DNA from 3 places in the Streptomyces sp. NPDC026246 genome. Region 1 is predicted to be linked to each of the others. Evidence: riboswitches for the same ligand, from Rfam matches in the RefSeq annotation. Region 1 holds a riboswitch; each other region holds the start of a gene.
The links. Region 1 has a riboswitch for cobalamin ahead of ACZ4M5_RS11000 (ribonucleoside-diphosphate reductase subunit alpha). Riboswitches for the same ligand answer to the same signal wherever they lie in the genome.
Positions count from the first base shown of each region.

Region 2: another riboswitch for cobalamin. It lies ahead of cobN (cobaltochelatase subunit CobN); the one in region 1 lies ahead of ACZ4M5_RS11000 (ribonucleoside-diphosphate reductase subunit alpha).
Region 3: another riboswitch for cobalamin. It lies ahead of ACZ4M5_RS04800 (prenyltransferase/squalene oxidase repeat-containing protein); the one in region 1 lies ahead of ACZ4M5_RS11000 (ribonucleoside-diphosphate reductase subunit alpha).

Region 1 is NZ_JBVHPJ010000003.1:613,915-620,976, forward strand. It holds gene ACZ4M5_RS10990 (hypothetical protein) at 1-80, shown strand, start outside; gene ACZ4M5_RS10995 (ribonucleotide-diphosphate reductase subunit beta) at 1-1,003, opposite strand, end outside; gene ACZ4M5_RS11000 (ribonucleoside-diphosphate reductase subunit alpha) at 1,003-3,360, opposite strand; cobalamin riboswitch at 3,483-3,610, opposite strand; gene mctP (monocarboxylate uptake permease MctP) at 3,755-5,383, opposite strand; gene ACZ4M5_RS11010 (DUF3311 domain-containing protein) at 5,380-5,646, opposite strand; gene ACZ4M5_RS11015 (GntR family transcriptional regulator) at 5,778-6,542, opposite strand; gene ACZ4M5_RS11020 (extracellular solute-binding protein) at 6,858-7,062, shown strand, end outside.
Region 2 is NZ_JBVHPJ010000008.1:293,087-300,148, reverse strand. It holds gene ACZ4M5_RS21935 (TetR/AcrR family transcriptional regulator) at 85-1,218, shown strand; gene ACZ4M5_RS21930 (precorrin-2 C(20)-methyltransferase) at 1,203-2,690, opposite strand; gene ACZ4M5_RS21925 (precorrin-8X methylmutase) at 2,687-3,361, opposite strand; gene cobG (precorrin-3B synthase) at 3,358-4,647, opposite strand; cobalamin riboswitch at 4,712-4,846, shown strand; gene cobN (cobaltochelatase subunit CobN) at 4,912-7,062, shown strand, end outside.
Region 3 is NZ_JBVHPJ010000002.1:148,830-155,891, reverse strand. It holds gene ACZ4M5_RS04810 (CbiQ family ECF transporter T component) at 1-535, opposite strand, end outside; gene ACZ4M5_RS04805 (SCO2322 family protein) at 528-1,181, opposite strand; gene ACZ4M5_RS04800 (prenyltransferase/squalene oxidase repeat-containing protein) at 1,178-2,407, opposite strand; adenosylcobalamin-variant (AdoCbl-variant) riboswitch at 2,529-2,616, opposite strand; gene ACZ4M5_RS04795 (TetR family transcriptional regulator) at 2,688-3,353, opposite strand; gene ACZ4M5_RS04790 (glycosyltransferase family 4 protein) at 3,565-5,001, shown strand; gene ACZ4M5_RS04785 (class I SAM-dependent methyltransferase) at 4,995-5,744, shown strand; gene ACZ4M5_RS04780 (prenyltransferase) at 5,741-6,811, shown strand; gene ACZ4M5_RS04775 (hypothetical protein) at 6,887-7,062, opposite strand, start outside.

The DNA of each region.
Region 1 (7,062 bases):
CCTCGTCCAGGTCGACGGTGCCCTCCACCGCCACCTGGTACGCCGAGGGCCGCCGCTCGAAGAAGTTGGTCAGCTCCTGAACCCCCTGGAGCTCCATGAAGGAGAAGGGGTTCTCGGAGCCGTACACCGGCGCGAAGCCCAGGCGGGTCAGCCGCTGGTCGGCGACGCACTCCAGGTACTGCCGCATCGACTCGGTGTTCATGCCCGGCAGGCCGTCACCGCACAGGTCGCGCGCGAACTGCAGCTCGGCCTCGACGGCCTCCCGGAGCATGTCCGTCACCTCCTGCCGCAGCCGGTCGTCGAACAGCTCCGGCTCCTCCTTGCGGACGGTGTCGACCACGTCGAACGCGAACGACATGTGCATCGTCTCGTCGCGGAACACCCAGTTGGTGCCGGTCGCCAGCCCGTGCAGCAGGCCACGGCTGCGGAACCAGTAGACGTAGGCGAAGGCCCCGTAGAAGAACAGGCCCTCGATGCACGCGGCGAAGCAGATGAGGTTGAGCAGGAAGCGGCGCCGGTCCGCTTGTGACTCCAGCCGGTCCAGCTTGTCCACGGAGTCGATCCACGTGAAGCAGAACTCCGCCTTCTCGCGGATGGACGGGATGTTCTCCACGGCCGCGAAGGCCGCCGCGCGGTCCTCCGGGTCGGGCAGGTACGTGTCGAGCAGCGTCAGATAGAACTGGACGTGCACGGCCTCCTCGAACAGCTGACGGCTCAAGTAGAGCCGCGCCTCGGGGGAGTTGATGTGCTTGTACAGCGTCAGCACCAGGTTGTTCGCGACGATCGAGTCGCCGGTCGCGAAGAAGGCCACCAGCCGGCCGATGAGGTGCTGCTCCGCGGGGGAGAGCTTGGCGAGGTCGGCGACGTCGGAGTGGAGGTCGACCTCCTCCACGGTCCAGGTGTTCTTGATGGCGTCCCGGTAGCGCTCGTAGAAGTCCGGGTAGCGCATGGGGCGCAGGGTCAGCTCGAAGCCGGGGTCGAGCAGGTTCTGGGTGGTGCTCATTACTGGCAGGCCTCGCAGGACTCGGGGTTTTCCAGGGAGCAGGCGACCGCTTCGGGGTCCGGGGCGGCGGTGGCCTGGGCGGGGACGGCGGCGCGGGCGGCGCGGGCGATGCGGGTCGCCGGGCGCGAGCGCAGGTAGTACGTGGTCTTCAGCCCGGACTTCCAGGCGTAGGCGTACATCGAGGAGAGCTTGCCGATGGTCGGCGTCTCCAGGAACAGGTTCAGGGACTGGGACTGGTCCAGGAACGGGGTCCTGGCCGCCGCCATGTCGATCAGGCCGCGCTGCGGGATCTCCCAGGCCGTGCGGTAGAGGTCGCGCACGTCCTCGGGGATCCAGGCGAAGTCCTGCACCGAGCCGTTCGCCTCGCGCAGGGCCTCCCGGGTGCGGGCGTCCCACACGCCGAGCCGCTTGAGCTCGTCCACCAGGTAGGAGTTCACCTGGAGGAACTCGCCCGACAGCGTCTCCCGCTTGAACAGGTTGGACACCTGCGGCTCGATGCACTCGTACACGCCCGCGATCGAGGCGATGGTGGCCGTGGGCGCGATGGCGAGGAGCAGGGAGTTGCGCAGGCCGGTCGTGGCGATGCGCGCGCGCAGGGCGGCCCAGCGCTCGGGCCACGTCCGGGCCACGTCGTAGTGGTCGGGGTGCAGGACACCCCGGGCGGTGCGGGTCTTCTCCCAGGCGGGGAGCGGGCCGCTGCGCTCGGCGAGATCGGCCGACGCCTCGTACGCGGCGAGCATGATGCGCTCGGCGATCCGGGTCGACAGGGCCTTGGCCTCGGGGGAGTCGAAGGGCAGGCGCAGCTGGAAGAAGACGTCCTGCAGGCCCATCGCGCCGAGGCCGACCGGGCGCCAGCGGGCGTTGGAGCGGCCCGCCTGCTCGGTCGGGTAGAAGTTGATGTCGACGACCCGGTCGAGGAAGGTGACCGCGGTGCGGACGGTCTCGTCCAGGCGCTCCCAGTCGATGTCCCCGCCGGTCACGAAGGCGCCGAGGTTCACCGAGCCGAGGTTGCAGACCGCCGTCTCCCCGTCGTCGGTGACCTCCAGGATCTCCGTGCAGAGGTTGGAGGAGTGCACGACGTGGCCGGGCTCGGCCGTCTGGTTGGCGGTGCGGTTGGCGGCGTCCTTGAAGGTCATCCAGCCGTTGCCGGTCTGCGCGAGGGTGCGCATCATGCGGCCGTACAGCTCACGGGCGGGCAGGGTCCTCCTGGCCAGTCCCGCGGCCTCCGCCCTGCGGTAGGCGGTGTCGAACTCCTCGCCCCACAGGTCGACCAGCTCGGGCACGTCCGAGGGGGAGAACAGCGACCACTGCGCGTCGGTGTTCACGCGGCGCATGAACTCGTCCGGGATCCAGTGCGCCAGGTTGAGGTTGTGGGTGCGCCGGGCGTCCTCGCCGGTGTTGTCCCGCAGCTCCAGGAACTCCTCGATGTCCGCGTGCCAGGTCTCCAGGTAGACCGCGGCGGCTCCCTTGCGGCGGCCGCCCTGGTTCACGGCGGCGACCGAGGCGTCGAGGGTCTTCAGGAACGGGACGATGCCGTTGGAGTGGCCGTTGGTGCCGCGGATCAGCGAACCCCGGGCGCGGATGCGGGAGTAGGCCAGGCCGATGCCGCCCGCGTGCTTCGACAGGCGTGCGACCTGGTGGTAGCGGTCGTAGATCGAGTCCAGCTCGTCCTGGGGGGAGTCGAGCAGGTAGCAGGACGACATCTGGGGGTGCCGGGTGCCGGAGTTGAACAGGGTGGGGGAGGAGGGCAGGTAGTCGAGGCGGCTCATGAGCCCGTAGAGCGCCGCGACCTCGTCCACCGCGCGGGCGGAGTCGTCCTCGGCGAGGCCGCTCGCCACGCGCAGCAGGAAGTACTGGGGCGTCTCGATCACCCTGCGGGTGATCGGGTGCCGCAGCAGGTAGCGGCTGTACAGCGTGCGCAGGCCGAAGTAGCCGAAGCGGTCGTCGGCGGCGCTGTCGACCAGCGCGTCGAGCCGGTCCGCGTGCAGCTCGGCGAACGCGGCGGTGCGGTCGGCGATGAGCCCCTCGCGGTGACCGACCGCGACGGACCCGGTGAAGGACGTGACCCCCTGCGAGGCGGCCTCCTCGCGGATGCCGATGGTCAGCAGGCGGGCGGCCAGCCGGGAGTAGGCCGGGTCCTCCGAGATGAGGCCCGCCGCCGACTCCGTCGCCAGGTCCCGCAGCTCCCGCTCGTCCGCCTGCGCGGACCGGCCGCGCAGCGCGGCGGCGGCGACCCGGCCGGGGTCGGCGTCGGGAAGGTCGGCGGTCAGTTCGGTCAGGGTCCGCAGCAGCGCGGCACCGGGAGCGTCCTGCTCCTGTTCGGCGGCTGCGACCGGACCCGCTGGCGCGATGGTCACGGGGGCTCTCCCTCGCTCGGCACGGAGCCTCGCCGAGGGCAGGGGGCAGCACACGGACGCAACGGCGTCACGCGTCCACCGGCCCATTCCACGAGGCCCGGACGTCAGGGCACACCGGCCGGCGGCCGGGTGCACTGTCGGCAGGTCCTCGGACTGACCACCATGCGCGCAGAGGGGCATGGGGTACACCGTTGCGGGACAGTTCCGGATTCGCACCGGATTCCCCTGCGGCGACAGCGAGCATGAGCATACATCTTGTGCCGGGCTCGGGTGGCACCCCCAGATGTAGTGTCGCGATGGGGTCAGAGCGTCGGCTTCACAGGACAGCGGGCCGCCGTGACGCCTGGTCACGACGGCCCGCTGCCGGTGGTCGCGGCGTGCCGCGCCCTTTTGCTCAGTGCGAGGAACCGGCGGTGGCCGGCGGAAGCTCCACCTGGACCCCCGGGTCGCCCGCGTCGGCCGTGTAGTCCTCCGGCCTGGTCTCGTCGACGCCGTCGGGGGCCTTCACCGCCCTCAGGACGAAGGTCAGGACGACCGTCACGACGACGTTCAGCACGAACGCCGTGAGGCCGATGTAGCCGATCTCGCCGATGCCGGGGATCTCCTTCGACGAGCCGCCGAAGTGCTTCTGCGTCGGGGAGGCCACGCCGTAGGCGGCGAGCGTGCCGTAGACCATGCCGACCGCCCAGCCCGCGAGCAGGGCCCAGCGGTGGAACCAGCGGGTGAACAGGCCGCCGACCAGGGCCGGGAAGGTCTGCAGGATCCAGATGCCGCCCAGCAGCTGGAAGTTGATGGCGACCGTCTTGTCCATGGTGAGGACGAAGACCAGCGCGCCCACCTTCACCAGCAGCGAGACCAGCTTGGAGACCTTGGTCTCCTGCGCGGGGGTGGCGTCCGGCTTGATGAAGTCCTTGTAGATGTTGCGGGTGAACAGGTTCGCGGCCGCGATGGACATGATGGCCGCGGGCACCAGCGCGCCGATGCCGATCGCCGCGAACGCCACACCGGCGAACCAGTCCGGGAACATCGTCTCGAACAGCTGCGGGATCGCCAGCTGCCCGTTCTGCACCTTGATGCCGGCCGCGATCGCCATGAAGCCGAGCAGCGCGAGCAGGCCCAGCATCAGCGAGTACAGCGGCAGGATCGTGGTGTTGCGGCGGATCACCTCACGGCTCTTCGAGGACAGCGTCGCCGTGATCGAGTGCGGGTACATGAACAGCGCCAGCGCGGAGCCCAGCGCCAGTGTGGCGTACGTCCACTGGCCCGCCTCCGGCGGCGTCAGCGCACCGCGCGGCGCGCCCGTGGCCGGGTTGGTCTGGCTGTACGCCTCGCCGGCCTTGGCGAAGATCTCGTCGAAGCCGCCCAGCTTGATCGGGATGTAGATGATCGCCACCGCGATGACGAGGTAGATCAGGGTGTCCTTCACGAACGCGATCAGCGCCGGCGCCCGCAGGCCCGAGGAGTACGTGTACGCCGCCAGCACGCCGAACGCGATCAGCAGCGGCAGGTCCTTGATGAACCAGTTGGTGTCCTCGCCTCCGCCGACGCCCATCACGTCCAGCACGGCCTGGATGCCGACCAGCTGGAGCGCGATGTACGGCATGGTCGCCAGGATGCCGGTCACGGCCACCGCGAGCGACAGGCCCTTCGAGCCGAACCGGCCGCGCACGAAGTCGGAGGTCGTGACGTACCCGTGCTTGTGGGAGACCGACCACAGGCGGGGCAGGAAGGTGAAGATCAGCGGGTACACCAGGATCGTGTACGGCACGGCGAAGAAGCCGGCCGCGCCGGCCGCGTAGATCGCCGCGGGTACCGCGACGAACGTGTAGGCCGTGTACAGGTCGCCGCCGAGCAGGAACCAGGTGACCCAGGTGCCGAACGAGCGGCCGCCCAGGCCCCACTCGTCCAGGCTGTGCTCGTTCTCGGCCTTGCGCCAGCGCGCGGCCAGGAAGCCCATGACCGTGACGAGCAGGAAGAAGAAGATGAAGACGGCGAGTGCGACGCCGTTCACGCCGTCCTTCACCGCGACGCACCGCCCTTCGCTGCCGAGCGGGAACGCTGGTCACGCTGCCACAGTCTGTAGGCGATCATCGTCAGCGCGGTGGAGATCAGCACCCACGCCATCTGGTACCAGTAGAAGAACGGGATCCCGATGAAGGCCGGGTCGGTCTTCGCGTACGAGCCGACCCACAGCATGGCCACGAAGGGTGCGACGAGGCAGAGGCCGATGACGACGCGCACGGGCGTCACCACCGGACCTCTACTGGATTCTGGGGCTTGCGACATCAGGCGGCTCCGTCCCCTCAGTGATCACCTGTGCAATTGCGCAGGCAATCTAGGTCAGGGTGCGGCGCAAGCGGAACCCCTCGTCCGCAATGCGGTACCCAAAAGAAACCGGGGATCCGGCAGCCGCCGCGTCAGTCCTGGGGCCGCTTGAGACGGGCCACGAACTTGTACCGGTCGCCGCGGTACACCGAGCGCACCCACTCCACCGGCTGGCCGTCCCGGTCCAGGGAGTGCCGGGACAGCATCAGCATGGGCAGGCCGACGTCCGTGCCGAGCAGTCCGGCCTCGCGCGGGGTCGCCAGCGACGTCTCGATGGTCTCCTCGGCCTCCGCGAGGTGGACGTCGTAGACCTCGGCGAGCGCGGTGTAGAGGGAGGTGTACTTGGCCAGCGACCGGCGCAGCGCGGGGAAGCGCTTGGCGCTCAGGTGGGTGGTCTCGATGGCCATCGGCTCACCGTTGGCCATGCGCAGCCGCTCGATGCGCAGCACCCGTCCGCCCGGGGTGATGTCGAGCAGACCGGCGAGCCGGTCGTCGGCGGTGATGTAGCCGATGTCCAGCAGCTGCGACGTGGGCTCCAGGCCCTGTGCGCGCATGTCCTCGGTGTACGAGGTGAGCTGCAGCGCCTGCGAGACCTTCGGCTTGGCGACGAACGTGCCCTTGCCCTGGATGCGTTCCAGCCGGCCCTCGACCACGAGTTCCTGCAGCGCCTGGCGCACGGTGGTGCGCGAGGTGTCGAACTCCGCCGCCAGGGTGCGCTCGGGCGGCACCGGGGTACCGGGCGCCTGGGTCTCGGTCATGTCGAGCAGGTGCTTCTTCAGGCGGTAGTACTTGGGCACGCGCGCGGTACGGACGGGTGCCCCCGTCTCGTTCTCCGCACTGCTGACGTCGGTGCTCATGCTCCGCCTTCCCGGCTCGGTCCGCCGACACGATCCCACTTGTATACCGTCGGCGCCTCTTTTGGTCTAGTCCAGCCATCGCTGTGGTCTACCCGCAGTATGCCGTGTCCATCAGGGTTTTCGCTGGCTTCTTACTTAAAGGTTCCTGCATATGTAGGTCGCATAACGGCTGGTCAGGGCCATCTCGCGACCCTTGACAGGCCTGCTGGTCTGGTCCAAGCTCCCCGTACTGGTCTACACCATTGGTCCAGTTCCTGGCGCCCCACGTCTCACCGCGGGGAGCAGGGGGGTTGTGGCATCCCTGAGGAGGGTGGCGTGAAGCGCAAGCTGATATCCGCGATCGGTATCGCGGGCATGATGGTCTCCATCGCGGCGTGCGGGGGCGAGGGTGACGGGGGCTCCGACAAGGGCGCGGACGCCAAGGAACTGACGGTCTGGCTCACGGTCGACGCCCAGAACAACTGGCCGGAGCTGGTGAAGGCCGCCGACGCCGCGGTGAAGAAGAAGCACCCCGGCGTCA
Region 2 (7,062 bases), on a different contig from region 1:
CCGTTCCACGGGACCGCCACCGGCGGCCGACCACACCCGTGCCCTCGATACCCGCACTCCAGCATCCTCTTAGGAGCGTTCCGCGTGTCCACCACCCCCGACGAACCCCGTCCCCCTCGGCACTCACCCCTCGACAGCGTCCAGACCCGACTCGGAGCGCTCCTGCGGGACCTCCGCCACGGCGCGTGGCAGCCGACCCCCGTCGAGCACCGTCTGGCGGAGCTTCTCGCGCAGTCGGCCGCCGGTACCGGGTCGCTCAGCGCGGTCGGCGTCCGGGCCGCGCTGTGGGAGGGCTCGATGGCGGCCGTCCACGAGAACGGCGGACGCTTCGTCACCCTGCTGGCCGACCTGCTGCCGGTGATCGGGCAACCCGGCGCGGCCGCGCTGCACACCGCCGGCCTCGCACTCGACCTCGTCGAGTCCGTCACCCGGGCGGCACCGCGGCGACGAGCCGCGCTCCCGGCGCGAGCCTGCCCCGGTCCGAGCGGGGAGGGGAGCGACCGGCGCGAGGACTCACCGCCTCGTCGCCAGGACGGAAGACGCCTGCGCGTGGACGCGGCACGCAATCACGCCCGGCTGCTGGACGCCGCGGCACGCATTGCGCGGGAGCGCGGGCTGAAGCACCTCACCATGGAGGCGGTCGCCACCACGGCGGGTGTCGGCAAGGGCACCGTCTTCCGGCGGTTCGGCGACCGCGCAGGCCTGTTGCAGGCCCTGCTGCAGCGCTCCGAGGACGCATTCCGGGCCGCTCACCTCAGCGGTCCGGAACAAGCGGACTGCCGCGGCACGGCGATCGAGCAGCTTCGCGCCTTCGGGGTGGCCGCGATACGGCGCTACGCCCGGGAGATGGAGCTGCAGCTGGCCGCCGAGCCCTCCCCCGACCGGCGCTTCCGGCGCCCCTCTCGCCGCATGTACCACGAGCGGATCAGCATTCTGCTGGGCCTGGCCGCACCGGACGCGGACGCCGAACTGCTCGGCCACGCGCTGCTGGGCTATCTGGAGCCCGCCCTCCTGTGGCACCTGAGCGACCAGTGCGACGTACCGATGCGACGGCTGGAGGACGGCTGGCTCGAACTGGTCTCCCGGCTCACCCGGGAACCCCATGGAGGGCAGCACGCGACGGAAGGCGGCCTGCCCGGGCACGGTTCCCGGCCGGACGGTCCGGCGCAGGGGGACGCCCCGCGCCGTCCCGCACGCCCCGCTCAGTCCTCCGGGTAGCGGCGCGGCGTCCAGGTGATCTCCTCGCCGTCGCCCCGGCGCACCACGCGGGTCTGGGTGGAGCCGACCAGCAGGATCGTGCGCATGTCGACCTGCTCCGGGACGAGTTCGCCGAGCCGGACGACGCGGACCTGCTCGCCGGGGCCGCCGACGTCCCGGGCCACGACCACCGGCGTCTGCGCGTCCCGGTACTCCAGCAGCAGGTCGCGTGCCTTGCCCACCTGCCAGGTGCGGCTGCGCGAGCCCGGGTTGTACAGGGCCAGCACCAGATCCGCCGAGGCCGCCGCGCGCAGCCGCTCGGCGATGACCTCCCACGGCTTGAGCCGGTCGGACAGGGAGATCGTGGCGTAGTCGTGGCCGAGCGGCGCCCCGGCCCGGGCCGCGGCGGCGTTCGCCGCGGTCACCCCGGGCAGCACCCGCACCGGCACGTCCGCGTACTCCTTCTGCGACGCGACCTCCAGCACCGCCGTCGCCATCGCGAAGACCCCCGGGTCGCCACCGGAGACCACGGCCACCCGCCGCCCCCGCTGCGCGAGCTGCAGCGCGAACTCGGCGCGCTCGGACTCGACCCGGTTGTCGGAGCCGTGCCGCCGCTGCCCGGCCCGCACCGGCACCCGGTCGAGATAGGTGGTGTAGCCGACGAGGTCGTCGGCGGCGGCGAGCGCACCCCGCGACTCCGGCGTCAGCCACAGCGGCCCGGCCGGCCCGGTGCCCACCACCACGACCTCGCCCCGCTCCCGCGCGACGGGCTCGGCGTCCACCTGGCTCGGCAGCACCGCGACCGAGAAGTACGGCACCGACTCCGGGTCGACGTCGGCCAGTTCGGCCAGCCGCTCCCCACCCATGGTGGCCCGCTCGACGTACCGCGTCTGCTCCAGCCGTCCCGAACTCTCCAGCGCGCGGCGGACCTTGGGGAAGGTGCGGCCGAGCTTCATCACGACCGCCACGTCCGTCGCGGCGAGCCGGGCGGTCAGCTCGTCCTCGGGCAGCGTGCCCGGCAGGATCGTCAGCACCTCCTCGCCCTCGGCCAGCGGCGTGCCCAGCCGGGCCGCGGCGGCGGACACCGAGGTGACACCGGGGATCACCTCGGTGTCGTAACGGTCCACGAGCCGCTTGTGCATGTGCATGTAGGAGCCGTAGAACAGCGGGTCGCCCTCCGCGAGGACCGCGACCGTGCGCCCGGCGTCGAGATGGGCCGCGAGCCGCTCGGACGCCTCCGCGTAGAAGTCGTCCATGGCGCCCTGGTAGCCGCCCGGATGGTCGGTCGTCTCGGTGGTGACCGGGTAGACCAGCTTCTCCTCGATGTGGTCGGCCCGGATGTGCTTCGCCGCGATCGAGCGGGCGATGGACCGCCCGTGCCGGGCGCTGTGATACGCGATCACGTCCGCCCCGGCGATGACCTCGACGGCCCGTACGGTCATCAGGGACGGGTCACCGGGGCCGAGCCCCACCCCGTACAGCTTCCCGCTCACTCTTCCTCACTCGCGATCGCGTTGAGCGCGGCGGCGGCGATGGCGCTGCCTCCGCGACGGCCCCGGACGACCAGGTGCTCCAGGCCGGACGGGTGTGCGGCCAGGGCGTCCTTGGACTCGGCGGCCCCGATGAACCCGACCGGGACACCGATGACCGCGGCGGGCCGGGGCGCCCCCGCGTCGATCATCTCCAGCAGCCGGAACAGCGCGGTGGGCGCGTTGCCCACGGCGACGACCGAGCCCTCCAGCCGGTCCCGCCACAGCTCCATCGCGGCGGCGCTGCGCGTCGTGCCGAGCCGCGCGGCCAGGTCGGGGACCGACGGGTCGGACAGGGTGCACAGCACCTCGTTGCCGGCGGGCAGCCGCTTGCGGGTCACCCCGCTGGCCACCATCTGCACGTCGCAGAGGATCGGCGCCCCGGCGCGCAGCGCCTCCCGGGCCCGGGCCACCACCGCAGGCGAGTAGGCCAGGTCCCGCACCAGGTCGACCATGCCGCAGGCGTGGATCATCCGGACCGCGACCTGGCTGACGTCGGCGGGCAGTCCCGCGAGGTCCGACTCCGCGCGGATGGTGGCGAAGGACTGGCGGTAGATGGCCGCCCCGTCCTTCTCGTAGTCGTACGTGGTCACGGTGGTGTTCTCGCTGCTCTCGGTCGTCGGCATACGGCTCATGGGGTGATCGCCGCCAGTGCGGTGGCGAGGTGGGACGGGTCGTCCAGGGAGGCGGTGCGCGCCGGCCGGCCGGGGGCGACGGCGGACAGCTCGTAGCCGCCGCCGGGCGCGGCCACCACGTCGATCCGGCCGTCCGGCGGGTGCCCGCACCGGCGTTCGCAGCCCGACCAGTACAGGGGGAGGGCGGACCGGCCGGCTGCGGCCAGCGTCTGCGCGGCGTCGGCCCGTACGTCCGCCCGGGACTTGGCGCACCCGGGCCGGCCGATGCACGCGCCCACGCGCAGCCAGGGCGAGCCGGGCTCGGTGACCAGACCGGTGCCCGCCAGGCGGGACAGCGCGGCGGCCGCGTCGCCCGGTCCGGGGGTGGGCACGACCACACCCCGCCACGGCGTGAGCCGCAGCTCCCCGGCGGCGGCCTCCGTCAACTCCCGCCACTGCGCGGCCGTGAGACGGCCGAGCGGGACGTGCACGGACACGGCGGACCCGACGACCCCCGGCGGCGGCCCCGCGCCCTCGGCGGCCTCCCGGACCCCGTCCCGGACCCCGATGCCCGCCCCGGCCAGCCGGTCGCGGACCGCACGCAGCAACCCGCCCCGCCCGCCGGGCAGTTCGTCCACCCGCCACACCCGGGCCCCGCTCTCGCGCACGACCTCGGCGAAGGCCTCCGCCGCGAGCAGCGCGGCGCGCGCCGCGTCGTCCCCGGACACGTACAGCACGTCGTCGCCCGAACCCGGCGCGAGCAGCGCCCCGTCGCCGGGCACCGCCCGCACGGTCACGTCGGCGCCCAGCCCGGCCACGTCCCCGCGCCCGTCGTCCAGGGCGAACAGGAAGCGGCCCGACAGCGCGGTCGCGGACGCGCTCGCGCACAGCGCCGCGTCCAGCTCCGTCAGCCAGGGCCGCACGTCCCGCAGGCCCCGCCCGTCCAGTCCCGACAGCGGTGAGGCGACGACGTTGCGCACCCGCTCGTGCGCGTGGGACGGCAGCAGCCCGGCCGCGTCCAGCAGCCCGGCCAGCTCCGCGCCGCACGCCTCCCGCAGGCCCCGCAGCTGCACGTTGCCGCGCGAGGTGAGGTGCAACTCCCCGTCGCCCAGCCGTCCGGCCGCCTCCGCCAGGGCCCCGGCCTGCGCGACGGTGAGCACCCCGCCGGGCACCCGGACCCGGGCCAGCGCCCCGTCGTCCGCGTCGTGCAGCCGCAGCGTCCCCGGGCATGCGTCACCGCGGGCCCGTGAGGCCGCTGTGGCCTGGGGCGATGGACGAGGGGCAGCCGTGGACATGGCGGCGAGCATACCGACCATCACACCGGCTGTACGCTCTGCCCTTTTCCCCCGCCCCTTACTATGCTCGTCGGCGGATCATCAGGTCCGTCACCACCGCCACCACGGCGACCAGGGGAGGAAGCCCGGTGTGAATCCGGCGCGGTCCCGCCACTGTGAACCCGGCCACAACCCGGGCAAGTCAGGAACTCCCTTCTTCCGGCTCCCCCCTCCGCAGGAGCCGGGACCCCACACCACCACCCGGGGCGCGGACACCCCGAGGAAGGCCGACGCCGCATGATCCTCCTGCTGTCGACGTCCGACACCGACCTGCTCAGCGCCCGAGCGGCGAACGGCCCGGTGCCCTACCGCTTCGCCAACCCCGCCCGGCTGCCCCTGGAGGACCTGCCCGGCCTCCTCGACGGCGTCGACCTGGTCGTCGTCCGCCTCCTCGGCGGCGTCCGCGCCTGGCAGGACGGCCTCGACCTGCTCCTGGCCGACGGCCGCCCGGTGGTCGTCCTCACCGGCGAACAGGCCCCGGACGCCCAGCTGATGGCCGCCTCCACGGTCCCCGTCGGCATCGCCGCCGAGGCGCACGCCTACCTCGCGCACGGCGGCCCGGCCAACCTGGAGCAGCTCGCCCGCTTCCTGTCCGACACGGTCCTGCTCACCGGCCACGGCTTCGAGGCCCCGGCGGCCGCGCCCACCTGGGGCCCGCTGGAGCGCGAGGCCCGCGCCACCGACGGTCCGGCCGTCGCCGTGCTCTACTACCGCGCCCACCACATGAGCGGCAACACCGCGTTCGTCGGCGCCCTGTGCGAGGCGATCGAGGACGCGGGCGGCCGGGCCCTGCCGCTGTACGTGGCGTCCCTGCGGGCGCCCGAGCCCGAACTGGTCGACGCGCTGCGCTCCGCCGACGCCATCGTCACCACCGTCCTCGCCGCCGGCGGCACCAAGCCGGCCGCCGCCTCCGCGGGCGGGGACGACGAGTCCTGGGACGCGGGCGCGCTCGCCGCCCTGGACGTGCCGATCCTGCAGGCCCTGTGCCTGACCGGCTCGCGCGCCGCCTGGGAGGAGAACGACGAGGGCGTCTCCCCGCTCGACGCGGCCACCCAGATCGCCGTCCCCGAGTTCGACGGCCGCCTCATCACCGTCCCGTTCTCCTTCAAGGAGATCGACGCCGACGGCCTGCCCGCCTACGTGCCCGACCCGGAGCGCGCGGCCCGCGTCGCCGGCATCGCCGTACGCCACGCCCGGCTGCGGCACATCCCGGCCGCGGACAAGCGCCTGGCGCTGGTGCTGTCCGCCTACCCGACCAAGCACTCCCGCATCGGCAACGCGGTCGGCCTGGACACCCCCGCCAGCGCGGTCGCGCTGCTGCGCCGGCTGCGGGCGGAGGGCTACGACTTCGGCGACGCCGACATCCCCGGCCTGGTCTCCGGCGACGGCGACGAGCTGATCCGCGCGCTCATCGAGGCCGGGGGCCACGACCAGGAGTGGCTCACCGAGGAACAGCTCGCCCGCAACCCGGTGCGCATCCCCGCCGCCGACTACCGCCGCTGGTTCGCCACGCTGCCCGAGGAGCTGCGCACGGCGGTCGAGGAGCACTGGGGCCCGGCGCCCGGCGAGATGTTCGTCGACCGCAGCAGCAACCCCGAGGGCGACATCGTCCTGGCCGCGCTGCGGTTCGGGAACCTGCTCGTCCTCATCCAGCCCCCGCGCGGCTTCGGCGAGAACCCCATCGCCATCTACCACGACCCGGACCTGCCGCCCTCGCACCACTACCTCGCCGCCTACCGCTGGATCGCGGCCCGCGCCGAGGACGGCGGCTTCGGCGCCGACGCGATGATCCACCTCGGCAAGCACGGCAACCTGGAGTGGCTGCCCGGCAAGAACGCCGGCCTGTCCGCCGCCTGCGGCCCCGACGCGGCCCTCGGCGACCTCCCGCTGATCTACCCGTTCCTGGTCAACGACCCGGGCGAGGGCACCCAGGCCAAGCGCCGCGTGCACGCCACCCTCGTCGACCACCTCGTGCCGCCCATGGCCCGCGCCGACTCCTACGGCGACATCGCCCGCCTGGAGCAACTCCTCGACGAGTACGCCCAGATCTCCGCCATGGACCCGGCCAAGCTCCCCGCGATCCGCGCCCAGATCTGGACCCTCATCCAGGCCGCCCGCCTCGACCACGACCTCGGCCTGGAGGACCGCCCGGACGACGACGGCTTCGACGACTTCCTGCTGCACGTCGACGGCTGGCTGTGCGAGGTCAAGGACGCCCAGATCCGCGACGGCCTGCACGTGCTGGGCAACCCGCCCGCCGGAGCCGACCGCGTCAACCTCGTCCTGGCCATTCTGCGCGCCCGCCAGATCTGGGGCGGCACCACCGCCCTGCCCGGTCTGCGCGAGGCCCTCGGCCTGGACGAGTCCGCCGCGACCCGCACCACCGCC
Region 3 (7,062 bases), on a different contig from region 1:
GCACGTCCGCGATGAGGTTCGGGGCGAAGGTGAGCGCGACGACGACCGCCACGCCCATCTCGTACAGCGCGCCCGGCACCGACTTCAGGAGACGGGCGGGGTTCGCGAGGGCGTTCGCGGCACCGACGCAGATCAGCAGGGTGGCCAGCCGCAGACCGTCGTACAGCGCGAAGACCAGGGCCTCCGCCGTCACCCTGCCGCCGAGGCGGATGCCCTGCGCCCAGTCGGGCAGACCGGCCTCGGGCAGCGTGAACAGGGTGTGCGTGCCCGGGATCGGGGAGCCGAGGACCGTCGCGAAGACCAGCCGGACCAGCAGCACGAGCAGGGCGAGTTTGACGAAGGCGCCGTAGGAGCGGGACCAGGGCGTGTCGGGCCGGCGGGCGGCCACGACGTAGGCGGAGACGGCGATGAGGAGGGCGAGCAGCAGGGGGTTGGTGGTGCGGGTGGCCGCGGTGCCCAGGGCGAGGGCCCACAGCCACCAGGCACCGGGGTGCAGGGTGGCCGGGCGCCCCTGCGGCGGGGTCGTGCTAGCCACGCCGCCGTACCTGCCAGACGGCTGCTCCCCCCAGGATCACCACCACCGCGATGCCGGCGACCAGCCCCAGGGCCGGGCCGTCGCCGGACGTGCCGCCCTCCGCCCCGTCCTCCTTCGACTCGTTCCCGTTCGCCGACGGTTCCGGGCGCTGCGCGACCTGCTCGCCGCAGCCCTTCTCCGGGTAGCCGGCGATGGCGCACAGCAGGGCGTCGCTGCCGTAGCGCAGCGGCCCGGCCACCGCGGCCAGGGCCTCGGCGGTGGTCGCGTCGGGGGAGATCCGGGCGCAGGCCGTTCGCGCGGGCGGCGGACGCTCGCCGTCGGGGGCGTCGGCGGCCGTGCCGAAGTCGAGGACGAGGGCGACGCGCTTGGTGCCCTCCTCGGCGGGCGTCCGCGCGCAGATCGTGTCGAAACGGGCCGCGCCGCGCGGCCGGGCCGCGTCCGCCGAGTCCTCGCTCACCGCGAAGCGGAAGCCCTGCACGTCGCCGTCCGAGGGGCGGGCCGTGGACGGCCCCTGGGTGGCGTACACCCAGCGGTCGCCGTCGCGCTCCCAGAACGACCAGTAGCGGTAGCCGGCGGCCTGCGCCTGACCGGCGCCCGCGAGCGGCAGGAGCGCGGCCACAAGCAACAGCAGGGCCCTGCGGATCACGGCTGCTGCTTCTTCCGGCGGCCGTTGCTGAACAGGAAGCCGATGCCGATGCCCGCGACCAGGCAGACGCCGACGTACCACCAGACGCCGAACACCGAGTCCGAGTCCTTCGAGTCCTGCTCCTCGTTCTCGCCCTGCCCGTCCGCCTTCGCGGCGGCGGCCTGCGGGGCCGGGCCGGTGGCGTTCAGCTGCTTCACCAGGTCGGCGCCGCCGAAGTCGCGCGGGTCCGTGCCCGTCGCGTGCGCGGCGAAGATCAGCTGGGCGTAGGCGGCGGGGCCGTTCTGCCGGGCCCAGGCGGCGGAGTTCTTCTCCAGCCACCGCACGGACTTCCCGGCCTGCCCGGTGTCGCCGTGCGCGGCGAGCGCCACGGCCGCGTCGGCGGTGTTGCCGAAGTCGGGCTGCGGTTCGGCGCCGGGCAGGGCGGACATCAGGTGGTCGCCGTCCGCGGCCAGCGCGGCGGTCAGGTAGCCGGCCCCGTTCGCCGCCGCCTGCCCGGGCGTGCCCGGCTTCGCGCAGTCCGTGCCGGGCTTCTTCTCACCGGCCTTCGCCGCCATGCCCTTGCCGAGCGCGCCGAGCACCCCGGCGGCCGTGGCGTCGGCGTTGGCGAACAGCTTGCCCTTCTTGTCCGGCTGGAACGCGAACGCCCCGTCCTCGTCCCCGCCGCACGGCAGGGCGAGCTTCAGCAGCGCGTCGTACGGCGACTTCCCGCCCTTCTCGACGCGGCCGGGCTGCTCGCCGGCGGCGGCCAGGGCGCCTATGACGACCGACGTCGAGTTGGTGTCGCTGGCGCCGCCGGGCGCGTAGCCCCAGCCGCCGTCCTCGTTCTGGACGGACTTCAGCCAGCCGACGGCCTTGCGGGTGACCTCGTCGTGCCCGCCGAGCGCGGCCAGGGCCTGCACGGCGGCGGAGGTGGCGTTGGTGTCGACCATCGTCCTGCCGTCGCACGCGGCGGCCGGGTCGGCGCGGTAGGCGGCGAAGGCGCCGTCCGCGCACTGCTGGCGCACCAGCCACCGCACCGAGCCGGCCGCGGGCTTCACCCCCACGGTGTCCTGCGCGAGCAGCGCGAGCGACTGGCGCCAGACACCGTCGTACTTCGGGTCCTTGTCGCCGTGGAGGGCGGACGGGAGCGCCGGGGACGGCGAGGGGGACGGGTCGGCGGCGGCCGGGGTGGCGGCGCCGATCACGGCGACGGCGGCCAGGACCGCGGCGCTGCGGCGGACGTTCATGATCGGCGGGTGCCTCTCCCTTGGGGGAGCCGGGCGGCACGGGACACCCCGGCGGCTCGGCTCCGTATACCTCGACGGTGCCGTGCACCGGCGGACTGCCGGGCACGCGAGCCGGTCACGAACCGTACGCGGCGATCCGGCTCACCGCCCCGGGGCGGCTCACGGTTGCGGGTCAGCGCCGGAATTGCACCGGCTTCCCCACGTACGGTGTGATGACGACCCGCTTACTGTACCCGCCCGTCAAAAGCGCCCCGCGGGGCGACGGACGTGGGGGCTCGCGTCAGGAGCGGCCCGGAGGCGCCGGGTCGATCAGGCGGCAGACCGTCTCGATGTCGACCCGGACCTGGGCGATGGACGCGCGGCCCGACAGCCAGGTGATCAGCGCCGAGTGCCAGGTGTGCTCGATGACGCGGACCACGCCGAGCTGCTCGGGCGTCGGATCCTCCTGGCCCATCGCGTCCAGGATGATCGCCGTGGTCTGCCGGGACACCTGGTCGACCTCGGGGCTCACGCTGCGGTCGGCGAAGGTGAGGGCCCGCACCATCGCGTCGGCCAGCTGCGGTTCGCGCTGGAGCGCGCGGAAGGCCCGCATCAGCGTCTCGGCGACCCGCTCGGCCGCCGTCTCGCCCCGCGGCGGCCTCTTCCGCAGCGTGCCGTGCATGTGCTCCAACTGGTCCTGCATCGTGGCGACCAGCAGATGGATCTTGGAGGGGAAGTACCGGTAGAGCGTGCCCAGCGCGACCTGCGAGGACTCCGCGACCTCCCGCATCTGGACGGCGTCGAAGCCGCCCCGGACGGCCAGTTGGGCGCTCGCGTGCAGGATGCGCCGGCGGCGGGCCTCCTGCCGCTCCGTCAGGGGCGGGGAGGCGAGGGCCGCGGCTGCTGCCGCGGATTCCGCCTTGGCCACCTTGTTCACCTGAGCGCTCACCTCGGCTCCTGCGGGCATGCGTCGATCCCGTTCCGTGACCGTCCGTGAGGACGGGTGATCACACAGCATGGCACGGCACCGGCCGTGGCGTGAATCACCTGATCCACTGCTCACAGCGCCCCTACCTGCCGGTAGATTCGGAGCCTCCGAACGATCAAGTCTGAAACTTGTTCTAGATTAGCGTCCCGGCGTAATCTCGCGGGACAATGCAGGGAGAAGGGGGCCCAGGGTGACCGCTGAGGCCAGTCAGGACGGGGCCCCGCAGGACCCGGCCGCCGACGGCTTGCGACCGCTCCGCATCGCGCTCCTCACCTACAAAGGAAACCCGTTCTGCGGTGGCCAGGGCGTCTACGTCCGCCACCTCTCGCGGGAACTGGCCCGCCTCGGCCACCGCGTCGAGGTCATCGGCTCCCAGCCCTACCCCGTCCTGGACGAGGGATACGACGGCCTGAGCCTCACCGAGCTGCCCAGCCTCGACCTGTACCGCCAGCCGGACCCCTTCCGCACCCCGGGCCGCGACGAGTACCGCGACTGGATCGACGCCCTCGAGGTCGGCACCATGTGGACCGGCGGCTTCCCCGAGCCCCTGACGTTCTCGCTGCGCGCCCGCCGCCATCTGCGCGCCCGCCGCGGCGCGTTCGACGTCGTGCACGACAACCAGACGCTCGGCTACGGCCTGCTGGGCGACGTCGGCGCACCCCTGGTGACCACCATCCACCACCCCATCACCGTCGACCGGCAGTTGGAGCTGGACGCGGCCGACGGCTTCAAGCGCCGTCTGTCGGTGCGGCGCTGGTACGCCTTCACGCGCATGCAGAAGCGCGTGGCGCGGCGCCTGCCGTCCGTGCTGACCGTCTCCGGCACCTCCCGCCAGGAGATCGTCGACCACCTCGGCGTCCGCCCGGACCGGATCCACGTCGTGCACATCGGCGCCGACACCGACCTGTTCTCGCCCGACCCGTCCGTGCCGGTCGTCCCGGGCCGGATCGTGACCACCTCCAGCGCGGACGTGCCGCTGAAGGGCCTGGTGCACCTCGTCGAGGCGCTGGCCAAGGTGCGCACCGAGCACCCGCAGGCGCATCTCGTCGTCGTCGGCAAGCGCCCCGCCGAGGGCCCCGTCGCCCAGGCCATGGAGCGCTACGGCCTCGACGGCGCCGTCGAGTTCGTCAAGGGCATCTCCGACGCGGAACTCGTCGACCTCGTGCGCTCGGCGCAGGTCGCGTGCGTCCCGTCGCTCTACGAGGGCTTCTCGCTCCCGGCCGCCGAGGCCATGGCGACCGGCACCCCGCTGCTCGCCACCACCGGCGGGGCCATCCCCGAGGTGGCCGGCCGCGACGGGGAGACCTGCCTGGCGGTACCGCCCGGCGACGCGGGCGCGCTGGCCGCCGGACTCGTCCGCCTGCTGGGCGACGCGGACCTGCGGGCCCGCCTCGGCGCCGCCGGACGTGACCGCGTGCTCCGCCACTTCACCTGGGCCAGGGCCGCACAGGGCACGGTGACCCGTTACCGCGAGGCCATCGACCGCACCGGCGCCACCGGCCGCCCCGCTGCGGGCGCCGCCCGGTCCGCCCCGGCCGCGGCCGGGAACAGCGCCGCCACGGGGCCCGTGCCCGCGGCGGCGGCAGATGTAGCAGGCGTCAACTCCGAAAGCAGGGCCACGTGCTGACCGTCGACTTCTCCCGGTTCCCGCTCGCCCCGGGCGACCGCGTCCTGGACCTCGGCTGCGGGGCCGGCCGGCACGCGTTCGAGTGCTACCGGCGCGGCGCGCAGGTCGTAGCGCTCGACCAGAACGCCGAGGAGATCCGCGAGGTCGCCAAGTGGTTCGCGGCGATGAAGGAGGCCGGCGAGGCCCCCGAGGGCGCCACCGCCACGGCCATGGAGGGCGACGCCCTCGCCCTGCCCTTCCCCGACGAGTCCTTCGACGTCGTCATCATCTCCGAGGTGATGGAGCACATCCCCGACGACAAGGGCGTCCTCGCCGAGATGGTGCGCGTGCTCAAGCCCGGCGGCCGCATCGCCGTCACCGTCCCGCGCTACGGCCCCGAGAAGGTCTGCTGGACCCTGTCCGACGCCTACCACGAGGTCGAGGGCGGCCACATCCGCATCTACCGCGCGGACGAACTGCTGCGGAAGATCCGCGAGGCCGGCCTGAAGCCCTACGGCACCCACCACGCCCACGCCCTGCACTCGCCCTACTGGTGGCTGAAGTGCGCGTTCGGCGTCGACAACGACAAGGCGCTGCCGGTGCGGGCGTACCACAAGCTGCTGGTCTGGGACATCATGAAGAAGCCGCTGGCCACCCGGGTCGCCGAGCAGGCGCTGAACCCGCTGATCGGCAAGAGCTTCGTGGCCTACGCGACCAAGCCGCACCTGCCGCGCACGGCCGCCACGGGGGCGGACGCCACGTGACCACTCCCCGGACGGAACACCTGGTCCTGCCCGGGGTCCTCACCGCGGGGGAGGCCGCCGCGACCGTCGCCGGCGTTCTCGCCGTGCAGCGCGAGGACGGCGCGATCCCCTGGTTCCGCGGCCACCACCTGGACCCCTGGGACCACGTCGAGGCCGCCATGGCGCTGGACACGGCCGGTGAGCACGAGGCCGCCGAGCGCGCCTACCTGTGGCTCGCCCGGCACCAGAACGACGACGGCTCCTGGTACGCGGCCTACGCCGACGGCGACTTCGCCGACGTCACCGACCGGGGCCGGGAGACCAACTTCGTCGCCTACATAGCGGTCGGCGTCTGGCACCACTACCTCTCCACCGGCGACGACACGTTCCTGGAGCGGATGTGGCCGTCGGTGTACGCCGCGATGGAGTTCGTGCTGCGCCTGCAGCAGCCGGGCGGGCAGATCGGCTGGCGGCGCGACGACGACGGCACGCCCACGGCCGACGCCCTCCTGACGGGCTGCGCCTCCATCCACCACGCCCTGCGCTGCGCCCTGGCCATGGCCGAGCAGCGCGAGGAGGCCCAACCGGACTGGGAGTTGGCCGTCGGGGCGTTGCGCCACGCCCTGCGGCACCACCCCGAACGGTTCCTGGACAAGAACCGCTACTCGATGGACTGGTACTACCCCGTACTGGGCGGCGCGCTGACCGGCGCCGAGGCCAAGGCCCGTATCGAGGAGGGCTGGGAGCGGTTCGTCGTCCCCGGACTGGGGGTGCGCTGCGTGGTGCCCAACCCGTGGGTGACCGGCGGCGAGTCCGCCGAACTGGCGCTCGCGCTGTGGGCGATGGGGGAGTCCGACCGGGCCCTGGAGATCCTGCAGTCCATCCAGCACCTGCGGGACGCGGACAGCGGCCTGTACTGGACCGGGTACGTCTTCGACGACGACGCGGTCTGGCCGCGCGAACTCACCACCTGGACGGCCGGGTCACTGCTGCTCGCCGTGGCCGCGCTGGGCGGACACGAGGCGACCTGCCAGGTGTTCGGGGGCACGGAACTGCCGGTCGGTCTCGAGTCGGACTGCTGCACCTGACAGGCCGGGTCCGCCGTTGCCGAGGGCGCGGGTCGTGTGCGGCTTCGCCGCGCGGTCCCCGCGCCCCTGAGGGCGTCAGTGCCGGTGCACCCGGTTGGCGATGGCGTGGCCCACGAACAGGTAGACCACGGCCGCCAGCCCGTAACCCGCCACGACCCGGGCCCAGGCCTCGTCGAACGTGAAGAGGTCGTGGGACCAGCCCGCCAGAACACGGGCGCAGTCGTGGATGAACTGGACGAAACTGTTGCCCT